Linked DNA regions of Sinorhizobium fredii. The protein of the gene in region 1 interacts with the protein of each later gene in a pairwise test. Links are inferred from orthologs where the notes say so. Each region holds a gene or a part of one and is shown on either strand. Other genes may lie near its edges. The genes, in order: NXT3_RS06100 and NXT3_RS18190.

Region 1 (10,804 bases):
GCGAATGTCCGCCACTGTAGCCGTCCGGTAACAGCCGGACGGAAGCCCACCAGAAATGCCGGAGTCCCCTGTATGCCGATGAAGTTCGAGTTCACGTTCAGCAAATCCCACCGCCCGGCCGGGGGCTCCGCAGTCCTCCTCCAGGTCGCCGGCGCGAAGGAACCGGCAGGTGCCGCTGTCGTGGATCCCGAGGGAGTGCTGCCGAAGGCGGCGAAGATCGGCAAGTTCACCGGCAAGGCGCTCTCCACGCTCGACGTCGTCGCCCCGCACGGCTCGCCGGCGGATCGGATCATTCTGCTCGGCCTTGGAGATGCGGCAGCGCTCACGAGCCACGACTGGCTGAAAGCCGGCGGTGCCGCGGCCGCGAAGCTGCGCAACGCCGAGAAGGCCACCATCTTCATCGATGCGCCGGATGCCGAGGTAACCGGCAAGGCGGCGGCCGACTTCGCCCTCGGCATGGAAATGAACGCCTATGCCTTCGACAGCTACAAGACACGCAAGTCCGACGACGACTCGAAGTCTGCTCAGAAAGTGGTGAAGGTCACCATCGTCACCGGTATGGTCATCGCCGCGAAGAAGGCATTCGCCACCGCCCAGGCGGTCGGCGAGGGCGTTTTCCTGGCGCGCGACCTCGTCAACGAGCCCGCCAATGTGCTCGGCCCCGTGGAGTTCGCGGCGCGTGCGAAGGAACTTGAGAGGCTCGGCATCGAGGTCGAGATCCTGACCGAGCGGGAAATGAAGAAGCTCGGAATGGGCGCGCTCCTCGGCGTCGCGCAAGGATCGTCCCGCCCGCCGCGGCTGGTCGTGATGCAGTGGAAGGGCGGCAAGGCAAAGGACAAGCCGATTGCCTTCATCGGCAAGGGCGTCGTGTTCGACACGGGCGGCATCTCGATCAAGCCCGCCTCCGGCATGGAGGAGATGAAGGGAGATATGGGCGGTGCCGCCGCCGTGACCGGTCTCATGCATGTGCTGGCGGCCCGCAAGGCGAGCGTCAATGCCGTCGGCATCATCGGGCTCGTGGAGAACATGCCGGACGGCAGTGCGCAGCGCCCTGGCGATATCGTCACGTCCATGTCCGGCCAGACGATAGAGGTGATCAACACCGATGCCGAAGGCAGGCTCGTCCTCTGCGACGCGCTCTGGTATTGCAACGATCGCTTCAAGCCGAAGGCGATGATCGACCTCGCCACGCTGACCGGCGCGATCATGGTGGCGCTCAGCAATCATTATGCCGGGCTGTTCTCGAACGATGATCGCCTCGCCGAACAGCTGCTGAAGGCCGGCACGACGACGCGGGAGCGCCTGTGGCGGATGCCGCTCGGCAAGGAATACGACAAGATGATCGACAGCAAATTTGCAGACATGAAAAATACCGGCGGCCGCCACGGCGGTTCGGTGACGGCGGCGCAGTTCCTGAAGCGGTTCGTCAAGGATACGCCCTGGGCGCATCTCGACATCGCCGGCACCGCGATGGGTTCGCCGACCGATGAGATCAACCAGTCCTGGGGTTCCGGCTTCGGCGTGCGTCTCCTCGACGAACTGGTCCGGGCAAACTACGAATCCTGATTGCCTACTGCATGTATCCTTAAATCGCCGATTTAAGGATAAAGACATGCAGCAATCCAAAGTGCTACAGCGTCCTTTGCGCGTCTGATAAGACGCGCGGCGCTGTAGTGGGCTGCGGGAATGACCGAAATCCTTTTCTACCACCTGACCGAATCGAAACTCGAGGACGCCCTGCCGCCGCTCCTGGACAGAAGCCTCGAGCGCGGCTGGCGGGTGGCCGTGCAAACGGTCGATGCGGAGAGGCGCGACGCGCTCGACACGCATCTCTGGGTCTACCGCGACGACAGCTTTCTGCCGCACGGCACGGATGCGGGTGAGTTTGCCGCCGAGCAACCGATTCTGATCGTCGCCGACAGTGGCAACCGGAATAGCGCGACCGTGCGCTTCCTCGTCGACGGCGCCGAGCCGCCGCCGCTTTCCGAATACGAGCGCGTCGTCTTCATGTTCGACGGGTACGACCAGGGGCAACTCGAGGCGGCGCGCGGCCAATGGAAGCGGCTGAAGGGCGAGGGGCATAACCTCACCTATTGGCAGCAAAACCGCGACGGAAGGTGGGAGAAGAAGGCCGAATCACAGCAGGGATGATCGCCCGTGCCCCTCATCCGGCCTGCCGGCCTCCTTCTCCCCGCAGCCGGGGCGAAGGAGACTCGCGGCCCCTCTAAGTCCCCTCTCCCCGCGTGCGGGGAGAGGGTTAGGGTGAGGGGCAAATCTGCAAACAGCGGCGAGAGGCAAACGATACCTCGCCGGCACTTCATCTCAGTCGTGGAATGCTTCCACGAATTTTCGTCGGCCGAGCATGAAGGCGTCGGCGACGTGCCGGAGCGGCGACAGGTCGACGTCCGACCGGCCCTCCTTGATGATCTCGGCGAAACGGCGATAGAGCATCGGATATTCCTGCTCCGGCTCGTCGTGGACGATCTTGCCGTCGATGGCGAGCTTGGCACCGCCTTCGGAAAGAACCATCTCGCCGGCTTCGGTCTCGGCAATGATGTCCCAGCTCTGCTTGCCCGTCTGGCGCCAGTCGAATTCGGCCGAAACGTCGAGCTTTTGGGCATCGCTGAAGGCGATCGAGGCGGCGATCGGTGCGTCGCGGTTCTCGGGGAATTCAAGCGTCGCCGAGGCTATGAAGATCGGCCGCGGCAGGATGTGGGTGATGATTGACAGGGCATTGATGCCCGGATCGAACACGCCGAGCCCGCCGGCTGCCCAGATCCATTCCTGGTTCGGATGCCAGTGGCGGACATCCTCCTTCCAGATGATCCTGACGGTGCGGATCGTCGTCGACGCCAGAAAGGCCTTGGCGGCTTCGACCGCCGGTGCATAGCGCGAATGCCAGCTGGCGAAGAGCGAACGGCCCTTGGCCGCCGCCAGCGCCTCAAGGTCCGCGACCTCGCTCAAGGTCGCGCCCGGCGGTTTCTCGAGGAAGACGTGCTTGCCGGCCTCGAGGGCAGTGCGGGCCGCTTCGTAGCGGTATTGCGGCGGCATGCAGAGCGACACCGCGTCGATCGCCGGTACCGCCTCGAGCATCGCCTCGATCGACTTGAAATTGTCGATGCCGTCGACCGTTCCATGGCGGCTCGCTGCCGCGATCAGTTGATAGTCGGCATCCTTGGCAAGCGCCGGCAGATGCTGATCGCGCACGATCTTGCCGACGCCGACAATGGCAATTCGAATGGGGGACATGGGTGCTTCGCTCTTAATTAGTATGACTTATTGCCGCCTCTTGTAGCAGATTGAGGGCGGCGGGCAAGCGGGGTTCGGTCTTGAAACAAGCTGGCACCTCGGGGCACAAGATGCAAACAAATCTGTTATGCCTCGGATGACGATGGTCTTGCGCCCTCATCATTCGGAGCACAGTCGAGGATTTGCCATGCCGAACATCCGCCATGCGACGCGCGCCGAGCTTGACACAATCATCGACTGGGCGGCGAGGGAGGGCTGGAATCCCGGCCTGGAGGACGGCAACGCCTTCTGGGCGGCCGATCCGGAGGGCTATTGGGTCGCAACGGAAGAGGAAGCCCTGGCGGCTGGCCTATCGCTGGTGCGCTACGGCAGCCAGTATGCCTTTCTTGGCCTTTACATCGCCGATCCGGTGTTTCGGGGCAGGGGCATCGGCTTCGCCCTCTGGGATCGGGCGATTGCCAGCAGCGAAGGCCGCGTCATCGGCCTTGACGGGGTGGTGGCGCAGCAGGGCAACTATCGAAAATCGGGCTTCGCCTGGGCGCATGCGAACGTCCGCTATGGCGGTTCCGTCGATGTCACCGAGCCTCCGGGCACCCATCTTGTCGACGCGGCCCCGGTGCATGTTGCCGCTCTCATTGACTATGACCGCCGCTTCAATCCGGCCCGACGCGACGCCTTTCTCTACGAATGGACGAAACAGTTGCCGACCCGTCGGAGCGTGCTTCTCCTGCGCGACGGCACCATCGTCGGATACGGGACGATCCGCGCCTGCCGCGAAGGGTTGAAGATCGGCCCGCTCTTTGCCGACAACGAGACCGGCGCCGACCTCGTGTTCCGCAAGCTGGCTGCGGGAGCAAAGGGGCAGCGGATCTTCCTCGACATTCCCGAGCCGAACGCCTCGGCGAGGGCACTTTGCGAGCGCTACAACATGAAGCCGGTTTTCGAGACCGCGCGCATGTATCGTGGACCGGCGCCGGACCTGCCGCTTCCACGGATTTACGGGATTACGACCTTCGAACTCGGCTGAGCGTGGCCTGCTCTAACTGGCCATCGCCTCCTCGTATTCGGCCGAAAGCTCGAGCCATTGCTCTTCGGCCTGGGCGAGCTTTGCTACCGCCTCCGCCCGTTCCCTTGCGCGCTGAGCCGCCTTTGCGGGCGCTTTCTCGTAGAGCGTCGGGTCGGCCAACTCGGCATCGAGGGCCTGAATCAGTTTCTCGAGTTTTGCCGTCAAGGACTCGATCTCGTTGATCCTTTTCTTGAGCGGCGCCAGCGAAGCACGCTTGCCGGCATTGGCCTTGCGCTGGTCGGCCTTCGACAGGCTTTCGTCCGAGCCGTTGGCCCTCGGCTTTTCGTCCTTCGCCTTGGGGCCGCCGACAATGACGCTTCGATAGTCTTCGAGATCGCCGTCATAGCTCGTCACCGTTCCGTCCCGCACCAGCCAAAGCCGGTCGGCGGTTGCTTCGATCAGGTGGCGGTCATGCGAGATCAGGATGACGGCGCCGGAATAGTCGTTGAGGGCGGTGATCAGCGCGTTGCGGCTGTCGATGTCCAGATGGTTGGTCGGCTCGTCTAGGATCAGAAGGTTCGGCTGATCGAAAGCGGCGAGCCCCATGAGCAGCCGCGCCTTCTCGCCGCCGGAAAGGTCCTTGGCTGGCGTATCCATCTTCTCGGTCGACAGCCCCATCTGTGCGACGCGCGAGCGGACCTTTGCTTCCGGCGCATCCGGCATGCGGCGGCGCACATGTTCCACGGCGCTTTGCGTCGGGATCAAATCGTCGAGCTGATGCTGGGCGAAGAAGCCGGTCTTCAGGCCCGGCGCGATCCGCACCTCGCCGGCCTCTGCCGCAAGGCGGCCGGAGATGAATTTCGCAAAGGTCGACTTGCCGTTGCCGTTGGAGCCGAGCAGCGCAATGCGGTCGTCCGCGTCGATGCGCAGGCTGAGCCTCTTCAGGATCGGCTTGCCCGGCTCGTATCCGACCGCACCGCCCTGGATGGCGACGATCGGCGAGGCGACCTGCTTCTCCGGATCTGGGAAGGAGAAGCCCTGGACATGCTCCTCGATGACGGCGGCGACCGTGCCCATGCGTTCGAGCGCCTTGATGCGGCTTTGCGCCTGCCGGGCCTTGGATGCCTTCGCCTTGAATCGATCGATGAAACTCTGCAGATGCTTGCGGGCGGCTTCGTTCTTGGCCTTCGCCTTCATCTGCAGTTCGTCGGCTTCCGCCTTCTGCCGCTCGAACTGGTCATAGGAGCCGCGATAGAAGTTGAGCTTCTTCTGGTCGAGGTGGACGATCGCGTTGACGGCCGTGTTCAACAGGTCCCGATCATGGCTGATGATGATCACCGTATGTGGATAGCGGCGGATGTAATCCTCGAGCCACAAGGTACCTTCGAGATCGAGATAGTTGGTCGGCTCGTCGAGCAGCAGCAAGTCCGGCTCGGAAAAGAGCACGGCCGCAAGCGCCACGCGCATGCGCCAGCCGCCGGAGAAGGAGGAGGCGGGGCGCTGCTGCGCCTCATGGTCGAAGCCGAGGCCGGCGAGGATGCTTGCCGCCCGTGCTTCCGCCGAATGGGCGCTGATATCGGCAAGCCGCATCTGGATCTCGGCGATCCGGTGGGGGTCGGTGGCGATTTCGGCCTCTGCCAGAAGGGCGGCGCGTTCCTTGTCAGCCTTCAGCACGATTTCAATCAGCGGCTCGTCCGTCCCCGGCGCTTCCTGGGCCACCTGGCCGATCCGCGCGTTCTTCGGCACGGAGACACTGCCGGTCTCGGCGGCAAGTTCGCCGGTGATGATCCGGAAGAGCGTCGACTTCCCGGCGCCGTTGCGGCCGACAAGGCCGGCCTTCGTGCCGGCCGGAAGCGTCACGGAAGCGTTTTCGATAAGAAGACGGCCCGCGACGCGGGCGGAGAGGCCGGTAATCTGGATCATTGCGGCCTTTTGCCCCGAGTTTTATCCGAAGGCAAGGGTCACGGGACGAGCATCGCGGCTTCCCGATAAGTCCGAAGTCGGCATTTTCAAGAGCCTATTGTTATCGATTCCTGGACGACGTATTCCGATAATAAATACTTCCGCTCCTCATCATGAGGCCCCACATCTATCCCCGAAGAGCCGAGCAACTGCTCTTCCGACCATCCGGCTCGGATCGAACGCCATCGGCAAGGCCGCCGCGTTCGAAAAGACTGATCCGTTCACAGGTGGTCGCGACCAACCCATCGTTCAAGAGAACGACTGATCAGGAGTGTTCAACATGAGAAATGCAGTCCACACCGCTCTCGCCGCCGCCCTTGTCGCCACTGCCGTTCTTGGCGGCGCTTCTGCTGCCTTTGCCGGCGGCAGCTATTACGAAGGCATCAGCGACAAGCCGCTCTTTACTGAACGCGCTCCAAAGGCAGGCGATGAGGCCTCTGTTCGCCGCACGAACGGGTCCATCGACCGTACCTCTACCGGGTCTGTCTCGGACTACGCCGTGCAGCCGAAGCTGGTCCGTGGCGGAGAGGGTGAATATTATCAGGGCATTAGCCGATAACGCGGAATCGATCGCGTAGCATTCGTCCTCCCAGGCAGACTGCTCTTCCCATGGCCCGGTCCCCTTTGCGGGGCCGGGCCATCCTCGTCTCCATTGAGATGACTTTGCCCGGCGCCGGATCTGCGTGCCGCGTTTTGTCGCAGACCTTCCTGCGCAAGCCCCCATATTAGTTCAGCGCTTATACTTGACGACGAGAGTCAGCAATAATATGCCGCCTCGCTAAAATGGAGGTGGCTTTGGGCGCTGGCGATTTGTCGATATTCCCATTCTGTGTTGCGCACCTGGCCGCCCACGGCGACAAGCCGGCGCTCATGTTTCCCGGCCAGCGGGTCGTCAGCTATCGCGAACTCGCCGCCCGCGTCGATCGCCAGGCATCGAAGTGGCGCAACGGGCGCGGACTGGTGATGCTCGAGGCCGACCTCTCGGAGCATGCGATCATTGCTTATCTTGCCGCGCTCGATGCCGGACACGCCGTTGCGCTGCAGGGTACGGCAGCCATGAATGCGGATCGTGAGATCTTCAAGCCGGATTTCTGCCATCGCAGGATCGACGGACGCTGGCGTACGGAGCGGCTGGAGGGAGGCCGGGTCGTTCTCCATCCCGATCTCGCCGTCCTGCTATCGACCTCGGGCAGCACCGGCCAGGGCAAATATGTCCGGCTGTCCAGGACGAATATCGAGGCCAATGCACGTTCCATCGCCGAATATCTCGGCCTCACGGCGACGGACCGGACCTGTCTCGTTCTGCCGCTTCACTATTCCTATGGCCTGTCGGTCCTGAACGCTCACATCACGGTCGGCGCGAGCATCTACATCCCCGGCGGATCCATTCTCGATGAGGGCTTCCTCGACGGACTTGCCGAAAGCGGCTGCACCAATCTGTCCGGGGTTCCCTATTCCTACGAGCTTCTGGAAAAGGTGGGCTTCCGCGAGCGGGCATTTCCGCGACTGCGGTTCATGACCGTGGCCGGCGGACGCCTGCCGGCCGAGAAGGTTCGCCTCTACAACGAACATCTCTCTGCGCGTGGCGCAGCCTTTTTCGTGATGTACGGCCAGACGGAGGCGACCGCCCGCATCGCCTATGTGCCTCCGGATCGGCTAGTGGGCAGGGAGGACCGGATCGGTGTCGCGATACCCGGCGGCAGCCTGACCATCGAGGATGAGAGCGGGCGACTGATCACCGATGCGCAGGAAGCCGGCGAACTCGTCTATCGCGGCGCCAATGTGATGATGGGCTATGCCGGTGCGCGGGCCGATCTCGCCCGAGGCGCCGAGCTTTCCGAATTGCGAACCGGCGATCTGGCCGTGCGGGATACCGACGGGTTCTTCCGCATCGTCGGACGGACGAAGCGCATATCGAAGATCGCCGGGCTGAGGATCGGCCATGACGCTCTCGAAGCGGCTCTGGAGCGGCACGATATCGCCGTCGCGGTCATTGGCAACGATGTCGAAATCCACGCCTTTTTCGCCGGCGAACGCGCTCCCGACAACGTCCGCCAGCTGCTCGTCGCCGCCAGCGGCTTGACCCTGCTGCAGGTGGGGGCGACGCGCATCGACGCGCTGCCGCGCCTGGCGTCCGGAAAGGTCGATTACGAAGCTCTCCGTCAGCGGAGCCGGCGCGGCAGCGGGTCTTCACGCGAAGAAGGTGTCGAAGCCCTGTTCGAGCAGGTCTTCTATCCGCGAAAGGTCCGACCCGAGGACAGCTTCCTGTCGCTCGGCGGGGATTCGCTCCGATTCGTGCAGCTATCGATGGGTCTTGAGAAGATCCTCGGTGACGTGCCCGAGGCGTGGGAAAGCATACCGGTCAACACATTGGCGGTCATGGTCCGCCAGGAGCGCAAGGCTCCGCAGATCGGCACCGACTTCTTGATTCGGGCGCTGGCCATCCTGCTGGTCGTGCTCCACCACGAGACTCTGTGGCCGATCCCGGGAGGGTCGGCGACAATGGTCATTCTCGCCGGATTCGGCCTGGCACGGTTTCAAAGTGGCGCGCTCCTGTCGGGCGCGCTCGGGCAGCTGTTGCGGCCGCTCGCGCAGATTCTTGTTCCCTATTATCTGATCGTCGCCGCTTACGCTCTTGCCTGGGGAAACGTGCCCTGGGCCTCGGTCTTCCTCGTCGGCAATTTCGGCTTCGCCGATCCCGAGCGGCACAGCATGGTGCCCTATCTCTACTGGTTCATCGAGGCCTATTGCCAGACGGTGCTGGTGTTTGCCGCTCTGTTTGCAGTGCCGTCCGTCAGGCGGTTCGCCGCGGTGCGGCCGTTTGCTGCCGGCATGGCGCTGCTCGCTGGCGCCTTTGCCGCCCGCATGGCGCTGCCTGAGCTCTGGGAAATCGGCAACCGGCAGATATTCACGCTTCCCTGGATCTTTCACCTGGCGGTCGCGGGCTGGTGCGCGGCACTGGCGAAAAACTGGGCCCAGCGGCTCGCGGTCATGGCGGCAGGAGCGGCGATCTATCTGTTTCTCGGCCTCTATGAGGGCGTCTGGATCGGCACGAAGATCAAATATCTGCTGCAGATCGTCGTGCTCGTGGCGCTTTTGTTCCTGCCGCGCATCCGCCTGCCGCAATGGGCAGTGCAGCTTGTCCTGCCGCTCGCGGCGGCAGGCTTTCATATCTACATCCTGCACCGCTTCGTGCCGGAGCTGCTGCTTGCGCCAATGCAGCCGTTCCTCCCGCCGCTTGCTTTCTCGCTCTGCTCGATCGCCGGCGGCGTCGCCTTGGGGATCGCGGTCTGGTCGGGGCAGCGCCAGCTGGTGAAGTGGCTCGTCCGCGGCCGGGTGGGTTCTCTCCGGATAGATTGGCCGGCCGCATTCATGGCCCGGCTCTTTTCAGGCCGACCACTTCTTCCCCTCGGTCCACAGGAAGAAAGCCAGGTCCAGCGTCAAGGATGGCCGCCCGAGCGCTGTCAAGATCGCATGCGCCTGTCCGCGGTGATGGGTCTGGTGGTTGAACAAATGGTCGAGCGCCAGGGCGACTTTCTGGGTGATCTCGCCGGGTCTGCTGATCGGCGAGTAGGTGAAGTGCGCGCCGAGCCGCGCCTCGTCGAGGCTGTCGATCCAGGCGATGATGCGCTCGTCCTCCGCCTCCCGCGCCGCCGTCAAGGCCGATAGGTCTTCATGGAGGATCGCGTCGAGCCTCGTGGGCGCGTCGCCCTCCTTGGTGAACCGCTTCATCCAGATCCGGTCGGCCACGAGGAGGTGGTTGAGCGTTCCATGCAGAGAACCGAAGAAGGCGCCCTTGTCCTGCCGGTACTCCGCCTCGGAGAGTTCGGCTACGGCAACGTAGAGCAGCCGGTTGGCCCAGCGATTGTAGTCGGCAAACATCCGGTAATGGTCGAGCATCACATTCTCCCTTGCTGTCCGCCCACCCTAGCTCGGATTGATATTCGCGTGTCGAATGCAACTCATGAAAATTACTGATTTGATCGCCCGGGCTCGCTCTCCTTTTATGCGTCGAACGATGTTCAGAACAGGAGGGGACATGACCCGCACACTTTATGCGCTCTGTGGTACCGACCGGACGCGCCCCTTTTCGCCGCATGTGTGGAAGACCAAGCTTTCGCTCGCACACAAGGGGCTCGGCTTCGACGTGGCGCCTGTCGGCTTCACCGAAATCCCAAAGCTCGAGCAAGGAGCGACGAAGATCGTCCCGCTGCTCCGCGACGGCGACAATCTCGTCAGCGACAGTTTCGACATCGCTCTTTATCTCGAGGAGACCTATCCCGACCACCCGGCCCTGTTCGGCGGCGAGGGTGGCAAGGCAACGGCCCGCTTCGTCGAAGGCTGGTCGCAGATGACGCTGCATCCGGCGATCGGCCGCATCGCCATCATGAATATCCATGACAGCCTCGATCCGGTGGATCAGGCCTATTTCCGGCAGAGCCGCGAGCAGCGCTTCGGTAAGTCGCTCGAGGCGACCGCGGAGGCGGGAGAAGCGGATCTCGAAACCTTCTCGATGAAGCTCGAACCGCTTCGCCACATGCTGAAATTCCAGCCTTTCATCGGCGGCGATGGGCCACTCTTTGCCGA
Region 2 (11,430 bases), 2.4 Mb from region 1 along the record:
TGACCTATGAAGCCGTGTTCCAGACCTCCAACGAGAGCCTCGGCCAGACGACGGCCGTCGGCATCGGCGGCGACCCGGTCAAGGGCACGGAGTTCATCGACGTGCTCGAGATGTTCCTGGCGGACGAAGCCACGACCTCGATCATCATGATCGGCGAAATCGGCGGCTCGGCCGAAGAGGATGCCGCGCAGTTCCTCATCGACGAGGCCAAAAAGGGCCGCAAGAAGCCGATGGCCGGCTTCATCGCGGGCCGTACCGCGCCGAAGGGCCGTACCATGGGCCACGCCGGCGCCGTCGTTTCCGGCGGCAAGGGCGATGCGGAATCCAAGATCGCTGCGATGGAGCAGGCAGGCATCCGCGTGTCGCCGTCGCCGGCCCGTCTCGGCAAGACGCTGGTCGAAGTCCTCAAGGGCTGATCGGAAGACTTCTGCCCGGGTCGGGGCGATTCGGCCCGGGCAGCCTGCGGCCCGCGTGTTTCCTTGGCTGATTGAAGATCAGGACATGCGGTAACGAAATGCCACGGTGGTTCGGGCGCGTCCTTCCGATGTGCGGCGCCGTAGGAAAGGGCGCCAGGCGCGCCGAACGAACATGAATGACCGGGATACCCGGCAACCCAACTCAGTCAGGAGGCGGACAGAACAGTCCGCGTGAGACCATGACAAGGCAAGAGGCCAACGAGCAATTCCAGCTCACTTCGTTTCTGGACGGCGCCAATGCCGCCTATATCGAGCAGCTCCATGCGCGCTACGAAGCGGACCCCGCGTCCGTGTCGGCTGAATGGCAGGCCTTCTTCAAGGCGCTCGCCGACCGGCCCGAAGACGTCGTGAAGGCAGCCAAGGGCGCCTCCTGGAAGAAGAAGAACTGGCCGATCACCGCGAATGGCGAACTCGTCTCGGCGCTCGACGGCGACTGGGGCACGGTCGAGAAGGCTATCGAGAAGAAGGTCAAGGCGAAGGCTGAAGAAGCCGCCGCAGCGACCGGTACCCTCGCCAGCGCTGCCGACATCCATCAGGCGACGCGCGATTCCGTTCGCGCCATCATGATGATCCGCGCCTATCGCGCCCGCGGCCACCTGCATGCCAAGCTCGACCCGCTCGGCCTTGCCGCCCCGGTCGAGGACTACAACGAGCTTTCGCCGTCGAACTACGGTTTCGACGAGAAGGACCTCGACCGCAAGATCTTCATCGACAACGTGCTCGGCCTCGAATACGCGTCCATCCGCGAAATGGTCGAGATCCTCGAGCGGACCTATTGCTCGACGATCGGCGTCGAATTCATGCACATGTCCAACCCCGAGGAGAAGGCCTGGATCCAGGAGCGGATCGAGGGACCGGACAAGGGCGTCGAGTTTACGCCCGAGGGCAAGCGGGCGATCCTGCAGAAGCTCATCGAAGCGGAAGGCTTCGAGCAGTTCATCGACGTCAAGTACAAGGGCACCAAGCGCTTCGGCGTCGACGGCGGTGAATCGCTGATCCCGGCGCTCGAACAGATCATCAAGCGCGGCGGGCAGCTCGGCCTCAAGGAAATCGTTCTCGGCATGGCCCATCGGGGCCGCCTGAACGTCCTCTCGCAGGTCATGGCCAAGCCGCATCGCGCCATCTTCCACGAGTTCAAGGGCGGCTCCTATGCGCCCGACGACGTGGAAGGCTCCGGTGACGTCAAGTATCACCTCGGCGCTTCGTCCGACCGCGAGTTCGACGGCAACAAGGTGCACCTGTCTCTGACGGCGAACCCGTCGCATCTCGAAATCGTCAACCCGGTGGTCATGGGCAAGGCGCGCGCCAAGCAGGACCAGATGGCAACCGTCTTTGAGGGCGATATCATTCCGCTGCGCGAGCGCGTCAAGGTGATGCCGCTGCTGCTCCACGGCGATGCAGCCTTCGCCGGACAGGGCGTGGTTGCCGAAATCCTCGGGCTCTCCGGCCTGCGCGGCCATCGCGTCGCCGGCACCGTCCACTTCATCATCAACAACCAGATCGGCTTCACCACCAACCCGGCCTTCTCGCGGTCCTCGCCCTATCCGTCGGACGTCGCGAAGATGATTGAGGCGCCGATCTTCCACGTCAACGGCGACGATCCGGAAGCCGTCGTCTACGGCGCCAAGGTGGCGACCGAGTTCCGGATGAAGTTCCACAAGCCGGTGGTGGTCGACATGTTCTGCTACCGCCGCTTCGGCCACAACGAGGGCGACGAGCCGGCGTTCACGCAGCCGAGGATGTACAAGGCGATCCGCGCCCACAAGACTGTCGTCCAGCTCTATTCGGAGCGACTGATCGCCCAGGGCATCATCACCGAGGGCGAAGTCGAGAAGATGAAGGCCGACTGGCGCGCCCATCTCGAGCAGGAGTTCGAGGCCGGCCAGTCCTACAAGCCGAACAAGGCCGACTGGCTCGACGGTTTATGGTCGGGCCTGCGCACCGCCGACAACCAGGATGAGCAGCGCCGTGGCCGGACCTCGGTGCCGATGAAGCAGCTCAAGGAAATCGGCCGCAAGCTCTCCGAGATCCCGGCCGGGTTCAACGCGCATCGCACCATCCAGCGCTTCATGGAAAACCGCGCCAACATGATCCAGACCGGCGAGGGTGTCGACTGGGCGATGGCCGAGGCGCTCGCCTTCGGGACGCTCGTCACCGAGGGTACGAAGATCCGCCTATCGGGCCAGGACTGCGAGCGCGGCACCTTCTCGCAGCGCCATTCGGTCCTCTACGACCAGGAGACCGAAGAGCGCTACATTCCGCTCGCCAATCTGTCGCCGAGCCAGGCGCGCTACGAGGTCATCAACTCGATGCTCTCCGAAGAGGCGGTGCTCGGCTTCGAATACGGCTATTCGCTCGCCCGTCCCAACGCGCTGACGCTCTGGGAAGCCCAGTTCGGCGACTTCGCCAACGGCGCGCAGGTGGTCTTCGACCAGTTCGTCTCGTCCGGCGAACGCAAGTGGCTGCGCATGTCGGGCCTCGTCTGCCTGCTGCCGCACGGCTATGAAGGCCAGGGGCCGGAACACTCCTCGGCCCGCCTCGAGCGCTTCCTGCAGCTCTGCGCGGAAGACAACATGCAGGTCGCCAACGTGACCACCCCGGCGAACTACTTCCACATCCTGCGCCGCCAGGTGAAGCGCGATTTCCGCAAGCCGCTGGTCCTGATGACGCCGAAGTCGCTGCTGCGCCACAAGCGGGCAATCTCCAGCCTGTCCGAGATGGCCGGCGAGAGCTCCTTCCACCGCCTGCTATGGGACGATGCGGAAGTCATCAAGGACGGCCCTATCAAGCTGCAGAAGGACTCGAAGATCCGCCGCGTCGTTCTGTGCACGGGCAAGGTCTATTACGACCTTCTGGAGGAACGCGAAAAGCGCGGCATCGACGACATCTATCTGCTGCGCGTCGAGCAGCTCTATCCGTTCCCGGCGAAAGCGCTCATCAACGAACTCAGCCGCTTCCGCCATGCGGAGATGGTCTGGTGCCAGGAAGAGCCGAAGAACATGGGCGCCTGGTCGTTCATCGACCCCTATCTCGAATGGGTCCTTGCCCATATCGACGCCAAGTATCAGCGGGTGCGCTACACCGGCCGTCCGGCCGCCGCTTCGCCGGCAACCGGCTTGATGTCCAAGCACCTGGCGCAGCTGGCCGCCTTCCTTGAGGACGCGCTGGGGGGCTGATTAAGCCCTCCACGGTCTGCCAATCGACAGAAACAGATATCTGATCAACGGAACAAAAATCATGGCAACAGAAATCCGCGTTCCTACCCTCGGCGAATCCGTCAGCGAAGCGACCGTCGGGACCTGGTTCAAGAAGGTCGGCGATGCGATCAAAGCCGACGAGCCGATCCTCGAGCTTGAGACCGACAAGGTGACGATCGAAGTGCCGGCCCCGGCCGCCGGTACGCTTTCGGAAATCGTCGCGCAGGCTGGTGAGACCGTCGGCCTCGGCGCGCTGCTCGGCCAGATCGCCGAAGGCGCCGGTGCCGCTGCAGCCGCCCCGGCCGCAGCCGAAAAGAAGCCGGAGCCTGCAGCCGCCGCTGCCGCTCCGCCTGCACAGTCTGCCGCTGCCGCACCGCAGGCGCAATCCTCGATGCCGGCTGCTCCGTCGGCCGCCAAGCTCATCGCTGAAAACAACCTCTCCGCCGACCAGATCGACGGCTCGGGCAAGCGCGGACAGGTGCTGAAGGGTGATGTGCTCGCCGCCGTCGCCAAGGGGATTTCGGCGCCCGCCGCTGAACCGGCCAAGGTCCAGGCGCGTGGCCCGGCGCCCGCCGAAGATGCTGTCCGCGAAGAGCGCGTCAAGATGACCCGCCTGCGCCAGACGATCGCCCGGCGCTTGAAGGACGCGCAGAACACCGCCGCGATGCTCACCACCTATAACGAGGTGGACATGAGCGCGGTCATGACCCTGCGCAACAAGTACAAGGATATCTTCGAGAAGAAGCATGGCGTGAAGCTCGGCTTCATGGGCTTCTTCACCAAGGCCGTCACCCACGCGCTCAAGGAGTTGCCGGCTGTCAACGCAGAGATCGACGGCACCGACATCATCTACAAGAACTACTGCCACATCGGCGTTGCCGTCGGCACCGACAAGGGTCTGGTGGTGCCGATTGTGCGCGATGCCGACCAGATGTCGATCGCCGAGATCGAGAAGGACATCGGCCGTCTCGGCAAGGCGGCACGCGACGGAACGCTGTCGATGGCTGACATGCAGGGCGGCACCTTCACCATCTCCAATGGCGGCGTCTACGGTTCGCTGATGTCCTCGCCGATCCTCAACGCACCGCAGTCGGGCATCCTCGGCATGCACAAGATTCAGGACCGGCCGGTCGCGATCGGCGGTCAGGTCGTCATCCGTCCGATGATGTATCTGGCGCTCTCTTATGACCACCGCATCGTCGACGGCAAGGAAGCCGTGACCTTCCTGGTGCGCGTCAAGGAAAGCCTTGAGGATCCGGAGCGCCTGGTGCTCGACCTCTAATGAAAGCGGGGGCGCGAGCCCCCGTTTCCTTCTCGCCGCGCGCAGCCGTCGACGCGGCCGCTCGACAGCGATGAGGCAGGGGGCTAGGCTCCAGCAAAGCACGCTATGCGCGCATTCAGGCTCGCCCGGCTCCATCCTGAACTTCAACGACCGGTGACAATCATGAGCGCTTACCTGATCGAACTTGCTTCGCTGATGGCGATCTTTGTCTTTGCCATCGTATCGCCCGGCGCCGATCTTGCCATGGTCATCCGCCAGTCACTGGTCAACGGACGCCGGGCAGCGATCATCACCTCCTTCGGCATCGGCGCGTCGCTGATGTTTCATATCAGCTACACCGTACTCGGCCTGGGGCTGATCATTTCGCACTCGATCTATCTCTTCAATATCGTCAAATGGTGCGGCGTCGCTTACCTGATCTATATCGGCGTCAAGGCGCTTCGGGCCGGGCAGACCGAGATCGACGCGGAGCCGGGCGAGGATGCCGGAGCGCGCAGGGGCCAGTCGGCGCTGAAGGCCTTCGGCCTCGGCTTTGCCGCCAATGCGCTCAACCCCAAGGCTGTTTTCTTCTTCCTGTCTATCTTCTCGACGGTCGTCGGCGCGCATACGCCGATGGTCGTGAAATTCGGCTACGGCCTTGTCATGGCGAGCGCTCTAATCCTCTGGTTCGTCGGCGTCAGCCTGTTCATGACAACGCCAAGGATGCGCGCCGCCTTCACACGGGTAAGCAAGTGGATCGACCGGGCAAGCGGCATGGTCTTCATTGCGCTCGGCCTGAAGCTCGCGACCGGAAAGGCTGCCTGAGATGCCCGGCGGGCCAGCCATCTTCGCTTTCGTCGCGCTGGCGCTGGCCGCCCTTCCTGTGCTTGCCGCGGATTGCAAGCAGGCCCGGGCGATCTACGCCGACCCGGCCGGTGGCTATGAACTGCGTTTCGAGCCGGTCGGATCGGAAGCAGCGGTCACCAGCAATCACTTCAAGATCCGCGTCGAGGGCACCGGGCTGACGCTCGACGGCGTCGTCTTGCCCTCGGGCGAACCGGAACGCCCGAACGGCATCGTCATGAACAATTGCCCTACCGGGGACGTGACCGGCGCCGACCTTGCGGCCTGCACCGTCTGGCAGGGTCCGATCTATGCCGTCGACAGCGCCGGCTCGATCGGATTGCTTCAACCCGAAGACGCGCCGGCGGCGCGGCAGATACTGCTTCCGAATTTCGGCCCGTCGCTGCGCCAATCGAGCGCCTGGGGCGAAGGCAAGGCCTCGTCGGACAGTTCCGATATCTTCGACTTCAAGGGATGCGCCGCGTGAGTGGCGGCCGCGTCCTTCTCGTCACCGGCGGCAGCCGCGGCATCGGCGCCGCCGTCTGCCTCGCCGCGGCGTCTGAAGGCTGGCGGGTGGCCGTCAACTATGCCTCAAACCGGCTGGCCGCCGAGAATGTCGTGGCAAAAATTGCCGCTGCCGGCGGCTCGGCGGTCGCCGTCCACGGCGATGTCGGTTCCGAGGACGGCATAAAGGCGATCTTTGCGGCGGTCGACGCGGCCTTCGGCCGGCTCGACGGGCTCGTCAACAATGCCGGCATCATCGGCCCGCCGCAGCGGATCGACGAGGTCTCGCCCGAACGGCTGGAGCGGATGTTCCGTGTCAATGTGACCGGCACCATTCGCTGCGCGGCGGAGGCCGTGCTCCGGATGTCGACGCGTCATAGCGGCAAGGGCGGCGCGATCGTCAACCTTTCCTCCGCCGCGGCCGTGCTGGGCGCGCCGGGTCAATATGTCGACTATGCCGCCGCGAAAGGCGCGGTCGACAGCTTCACTATCGGCCTCGCGCGCGAAGTGGCGTCCGAGGGTGTTCGCGTGAACGCGGTCCGCCCCGGCATCATCGATACGGATATCCATGCGTCCGGCGGCCTGCCCGATCGCGCCCGCGACATGGCGCCGTCGATCCCGATGCAGCGTTCCGGCACGGCCGGCGAGGTGGCCGACGCGATTCTCTATCTCCTGTCGGATAAGGCGACTTATGTGACCGGAGCCATTCTCAATGTCAGCGGCGGGCGATGACCGTCCTTTCAACGACGACCCTCCCAGAAGGATTATCAAATGGCTTATGATCTCATCGTTATCGGTAGCGGTCCCGGCGGCTATGTCTGCGCCATCAAGGCGGCGCAACTGGGCATGAAGGTGGCCGTGGTCGAGAAGCGCAGCACCTATGGCGGCACCTGCCTCAATGTCGGCTGCATTCCTTCCAAGGCGCTGCTGCATGCTTCCGAGATGTTCCACCACGCCGCGCATGGCCTCGATGCGCTCGGCGTCGAGGTCGCAAGCCCGAAGCTCAATCTGCAGAAGATGCTCGCCCACAAGGACGCGACCGTTAAGGCGAATGTCGACGGCGTCTCCTTCCTCTTCAAGAAGAACAAGATCGACGGCTTCCAGGGCACCGGGAAGGTACTCGGCCAGGGCAAGGTGTCCGTCACCAACGACCAGGGCGAGGAGCAGGTCCTCGAAGCCAAGAACATCGTCATCGCCACCGGTTCGGACGTTGCCGGCATTCCCGGCGTCGATGTCGCTTTCGACGAGAAGGTGATCATCTCCTCGACCGGCGCTCTCGAACTGGAGAAGGTGCCGACGAGCATGATCGTCGTCGGCGGCGGCGTCATCGGTCTCGAGCTCGGTTCGGTCTGGGCGCGCCTCGGCGCCAAGGTGACCGTTGTCGAGTTCCTCGATACGATCCTCGGCGGCATGGACGGCGAGGTCGCCAAGCAGCTCCAGCGGATGCTGGCGAAGCAGGGTCTCGACATCAAGCTCGGCGCCAAGGTGACCGGCGTGGTGAAGTCGGAAAACGGCGCGAAGGTGACCTTCGAACCGGTCAAGGGCGGCGAGGCGACGACGCTCGACGCGGAGGTGGTGCTGGTCGCGACCGGCCGCAAGCCCTGCACCGAGAACATGGGTCTCGCCAAGGCGGGCGTCGTCCTCGACTCGCGCGGCCGGGTGGAAATCGACAATCACTTCCAGACGAGCATCGCCGGCGTCTACGCCATCGGCGACGTGGTGCGCGGGCCGATGCTCGCCCACAAGGCGGAGGACGAAGGCGTCGCCGTGGCGGAGATCATCGCCGGTCAGGCGGGTCACGTGAACTACGACGTCATTCCGGGCGTCGTCTACACCCAGCCGGAGGTCGCCTCCGTCGGCAAGACCGAGGAGGAACTGAAGGCCGCCGGCGTCGCCTACAAGGTCGGCAAGTTCCCCTTCACCGCCAATGGCCGCGCCCGCGCCATGCTTCAGACGGACGGTTTCGTGAAGATCCTCGCGGACAAGGAGACGGACCGCGTCCTCGGCGGCCATATCATCGGCTTCGGCGCCGGCGAGATGATCCACGAAATCGCCGTGCTGATGGAATTCGGCGGCTCGTCCGAGGACCTCGGCCGCATCTGCCATGCCCATCCGACCATGTCGGAGGCGGTGAAGGAAGCGGCGCTTTCGACCTTCTTCAAGCCGATCCACATGTGATCGGCACCTCTGTGACAATTGGCCCCGGGGCTGCGACAAGCGGCCCCCTCCCTTCGGACGCCGTCCGAAGCAATCATGAATCCCTCACCGGTTAGCCGGAAAGGACGTGTTCATGAAACCACGCAGCGTTGCCGCCCGCTTGCCCAATGTCTGCCTGCCCGGCGCCGACTGGGCGGACTGCTATGAGCTTCTCCATCTCGGGGAACGCATCACCGCACACGAAGCGGCAAGGCGGGCGCTCGGCAGTGCGCCGCGCTGGGTTCGCAAACTTCTGGCGCTGCGCAACCGCATCGTTGCGCCGCTTGGTCTCAAGGCCGGCGCCCCTTTCGCAGATGCCAGCCTGATCGGCGCCTTCCCGATCCCCACCGGCAGCGATCGCGAAATCGTCCTCGGCCTCGATGACCGGCATCTGGATTTCCGCATCGTCGTGGAGGTGCGCGACGGTCCGGCCGACAGCCAAGTGATCGGCATCACGACGCTGGTGCGCCGCAGGAACCTGTTCGGTTACTTTTATCTCGCCGCCGTCACGCCCTTTCACAAGGCGATCGTTCCGGCATTGCTCGCGCAGCTGAACGAACCGGCGCAATCGATCCTCAATTGACCGGCGTGACGGTGAAGCCCTGCCGGCGCAGGAGCTCGACCAGCCCTTCCTTGCCGGGCAGATGCAGCGCGCCGACGGCCATGAAGACGTTGCCGCCTTTCAGGATAGGCTTGGCGCGCACCGCCATGACCCTGTTGCGGTCGATGATGATCCGCTGCTCGAAGTCGGCATAGCCGAGATCGCCGGGCGAGAGTTTTTCGGCCACCGAGCGCATCATCGGCAGGATCATGCCGGTGTCGCCGGCAAGGTAGAGGTCGGTCATCGTCGTCAATACGTCGTCGATCGTCTTGCCGAGCGCGAGCGTTTCGATCAGCGCCCGCAGATGCCACTCGACGGGAAGCGAGTCCATCGCGGCGAGCTGCTCAACCAGGCTTTCCAGTCCCTTCAGGCTCTTGCCCTGGCTCACGGCATCCTCGGCGAGCTTCTTGTCGAGGAAGGACGCGCCGGCGGCCTTGCGGGTGAATTCGCAGGCCGGCAGGGCGACGAAGCTGGCGATCATCCAGGGCTTCATCTTGGCGACTAGGGGCAGGGGAATGCCGCGCGCCTTGAGGCCGTTTTCGAGAAGTGCCCGGTCCTTCGGCTCCAGGAAATCGTTGATCGTCCTGTTGCCGGCAAACATGGTGAGGTCGGGATGCATCAGGATGGCGGCGCTCGCCTTTTTCTCGTCGATGATCTCGTCGGATTCGACGACGACGGTTTGCGCCGCGGCATAGGCTTCGGCGCCGCCGGCGGGCATGGCGAGCACACGCGGATCGGTGACGTGCATGGTGCCGAGCAGGAAGGACGGCGCCAGTCCTTGCCCTTCGATCTTCCACAGCAGGCCCTTGCCGTTCGGCACCGCATCGGCCTCGCGGCGTATCGCGGCGAGGCGGGCCGGATCGGATTGTTCGAGACCGGCAAGGATGTTGCTGCCGCCGCAGTCGGCATGTTCCGCGGCTTCGGCTTCCGAGATGGAGAGCAGGGCGACGAGGAGGCTTGCGGCCATCAGCACATGCAGAAGCGCGATCAGCCACAGCAGGGCATCGCTCGCCTTGGCGGCCAAAGTGCGAACCGGTTCTGTGAGCGTCGTCATGAGTATCGGGTCCCCCGGGGATGTGCTTCAAACCCTACGCCGCCTCGGTCACGGGTTCCTTAACGCGCATGGTTAATCGGCGAGCGCGTCGAATCCTAGGCTGAGGAGAAAGCGATCGCAATTTTTGGCTATAGTGCCGTGCGTCCTCCAGGACGCACAAAGGACACTGTAAGTCTTTGAGCGCATCGTACTTTCCGAGAATCGGGTCCGATTTTCGGGCCGAAGCGCTAGGCGCGCGGATGGGCGCGATCGTAGATTTCCAGCAGCCGTGCGGAATCGACGCCGGTATAGACCTGCGTGGTCGACAGGCTGGCATGGCCGAGCAGTTCCTGGATGGTGCGCAGGTCGCCGCCGCCGGCGAGCAGATGAGTCGCGAAGGAATGGCGCAGCGCATGCGGCGTCGCCGAATCGGGCAGGCCGAGGGCCGAGCGCAGCTTCTGCATTTCGCGCTGGATGATCGCCGGCTGCAGCCTGGCGCCCCGGGCGCCGCGAAAGAGCGGCTCTTCGGGGCCGATGTGATAGGGGCAGAGTTTCCGATAGGTCGCGACCGCCTCCATCGCCGCGGCGATCAGTGGGACGATCCGGGTCTTGCCGCCCTTGCCGGTGATGCGCAGCGATAGAGCGCCGGAAAAATCGTCCGGCGTCAGGTCCAGCGCTTCCGAGATGCGCAGGCCGCAGCCGTAGAGGAGCGTCAGAACCGCAGCGTTGCGGGCGGCGATCCACGGTTCCTCGGCGAGCTGCGCCTCCGCCGTCACGACTTTCACGGCATCCCGATCGGTCAAAGGCTTCGGCAGCGACTTCGGCTGTTTCGGCGAGCGCACGGCGCCGGCGCCGGCGGCGTTGGCAAGACCGTTTTTCTCGAGGTAGCGCAGGAATGACCGCAGCCCGGCGAGGCCGCGGCCCAGCGTGCGCGCTCCGGCTCCGGCCTTGCGGCGCTGCGCGAGAAAGCCGCGCAGATCGGCCGGCCTGAGCGTCCGGATGTCTGCGAGCCGCGGCGGCCCGGCGAGATGTCCGGTCAGGAAGGTCAGGAACTGCCGTGTGTCGCGCTCATAGGCTTCGATGGTCTTGTCGGACAGGCGGCGTTCTTCGGCAAGGCTTGCGAGCCAGCGCCGACGCTCCGCCATCACCTCCGGATGGCCGATCACGAGAAGTTCGTTCATTTCGGTCCTGCGATCAAACTCTGCTAATTCCCGGTGCAGAGCATGCCCCCGGGCCCTTATGTTTTTGCTAACATTCTCTTGGAATTTGTCATTCTTGGATCATATTGAATTGCGATGTTCGGGCAGCAACAGCGGATG

What was found.
Region 2: the proteins of NXT3_RS06100 (region 1) and NXT3_RS18190 interact in binary tests that used the Escherichia coli proteins (3 or more experiments, as listed by UniProt). The link is inferred for Sinorhizobium fredii from one-to-one orthologs.

What each region holds. Positions count from the first base shown.
Region 1 is NZ_CP024307.1:1,259,224-1,270,027, forward strand. The notes cover bases 3,734-6,671. They hold NXT3_RS06100 (ABC-F family ATP-binding cassette domain-containing protein), read right to left. Parts: upstream 6,179-6,671; coding sequence 4,289-6,178; downstream 3,734-4,288. Other genes in these bases: NXT3_RS06095 (GNAT family N-acetyltransferase), read left to right, coding at 3,734-4,276; NXT3_RS06105 (hypothetical protein), read left to right, coding at 6,498-6,671. In the rest of the region: NXT3_RS06075 (hypothetical protein), read right to left, coding at 1-95; NXT3_RS06080 (leucyl aminopeptidase), read left to right, coding at 73-1,566; NXT3_RS06085 (DNA polymerase III subunit chi), read left to right, coding at 1,687-2,151; NXT3_RS06090 (Gfo/Idh/MocA family protein), read right to left, coding at 2,323-3,249; more of NXT3_RS06095, read left to right, coding at 3,437-3,733; more of NXT3_RS06105, read left to right, coding at 6,672-6,776; NXT3_RS06115 (DinB family protein), read right to left, coding at 9,605-10,117; NXT3_RS06120 (glutathione S-transferase family protein), read left to right, coding at 10,257-10,804. UniProt on the Escherichia coli protein: Genetic data indicate it may be involved in ribosome assembly or function.
Region 2 is NZ_CP024307.1:3,700,721-3,712,150, reverse strand. What follows is about bases 289-3,852. They hold NXT3_RS18190 (2-oxoglutarate dehydrogenase E1 component), read left to right. Parts: upstream 289-655; coding sequence 656-3,652; downstream 3,653-3,852. Other genes in these bases: odhB (2-oxoglutarate dehydrogenase complex dihydrolipoyllysine-residue succinyltransferase), read left to right, coding at 3,714-3,852; sucD (succinate--CoA ligase subunit alpha), read left to right, coding at 289-416. Also shown: more of sucD, read left to right, coding at 1-288; more of odhB, read left to right, coding at 3,853-4,955; NXT3_RS18180 (LysE family transporter), read left to right, coding at 5,118-5,759; NXT3_RS18175 (hypothetical protein), read left to right, coding at 5,761-6,264; NXT3_RS18170 (SDR family oxidoreductase), read left to right, coding at 6,261-7,013; lpdA (dihydrolipoyl dehydrogenase), read left to right, coding at 7,053-8,459; NXT3_RS18160 (DUF2867 domain-containing protein), read left to right, coding at 8,572-9,060; NXT3_RS18155 (TraB/GumN family protein), read right to left, coding at 9,053-10,132; NXT3_RS18150 (tyrosine recombinase XerC), read right to left, coding at 10,360-11,292. UniProt on the Escherichia coli protein: E1 component of the 2-oxoglutarate dehydrogenase (OGDH) complex which catalyzes the decarboxylation of 2-oxoglutarate, the first step in the conversion of 2-oxoglutarate to succinyl-CoA and CO(2).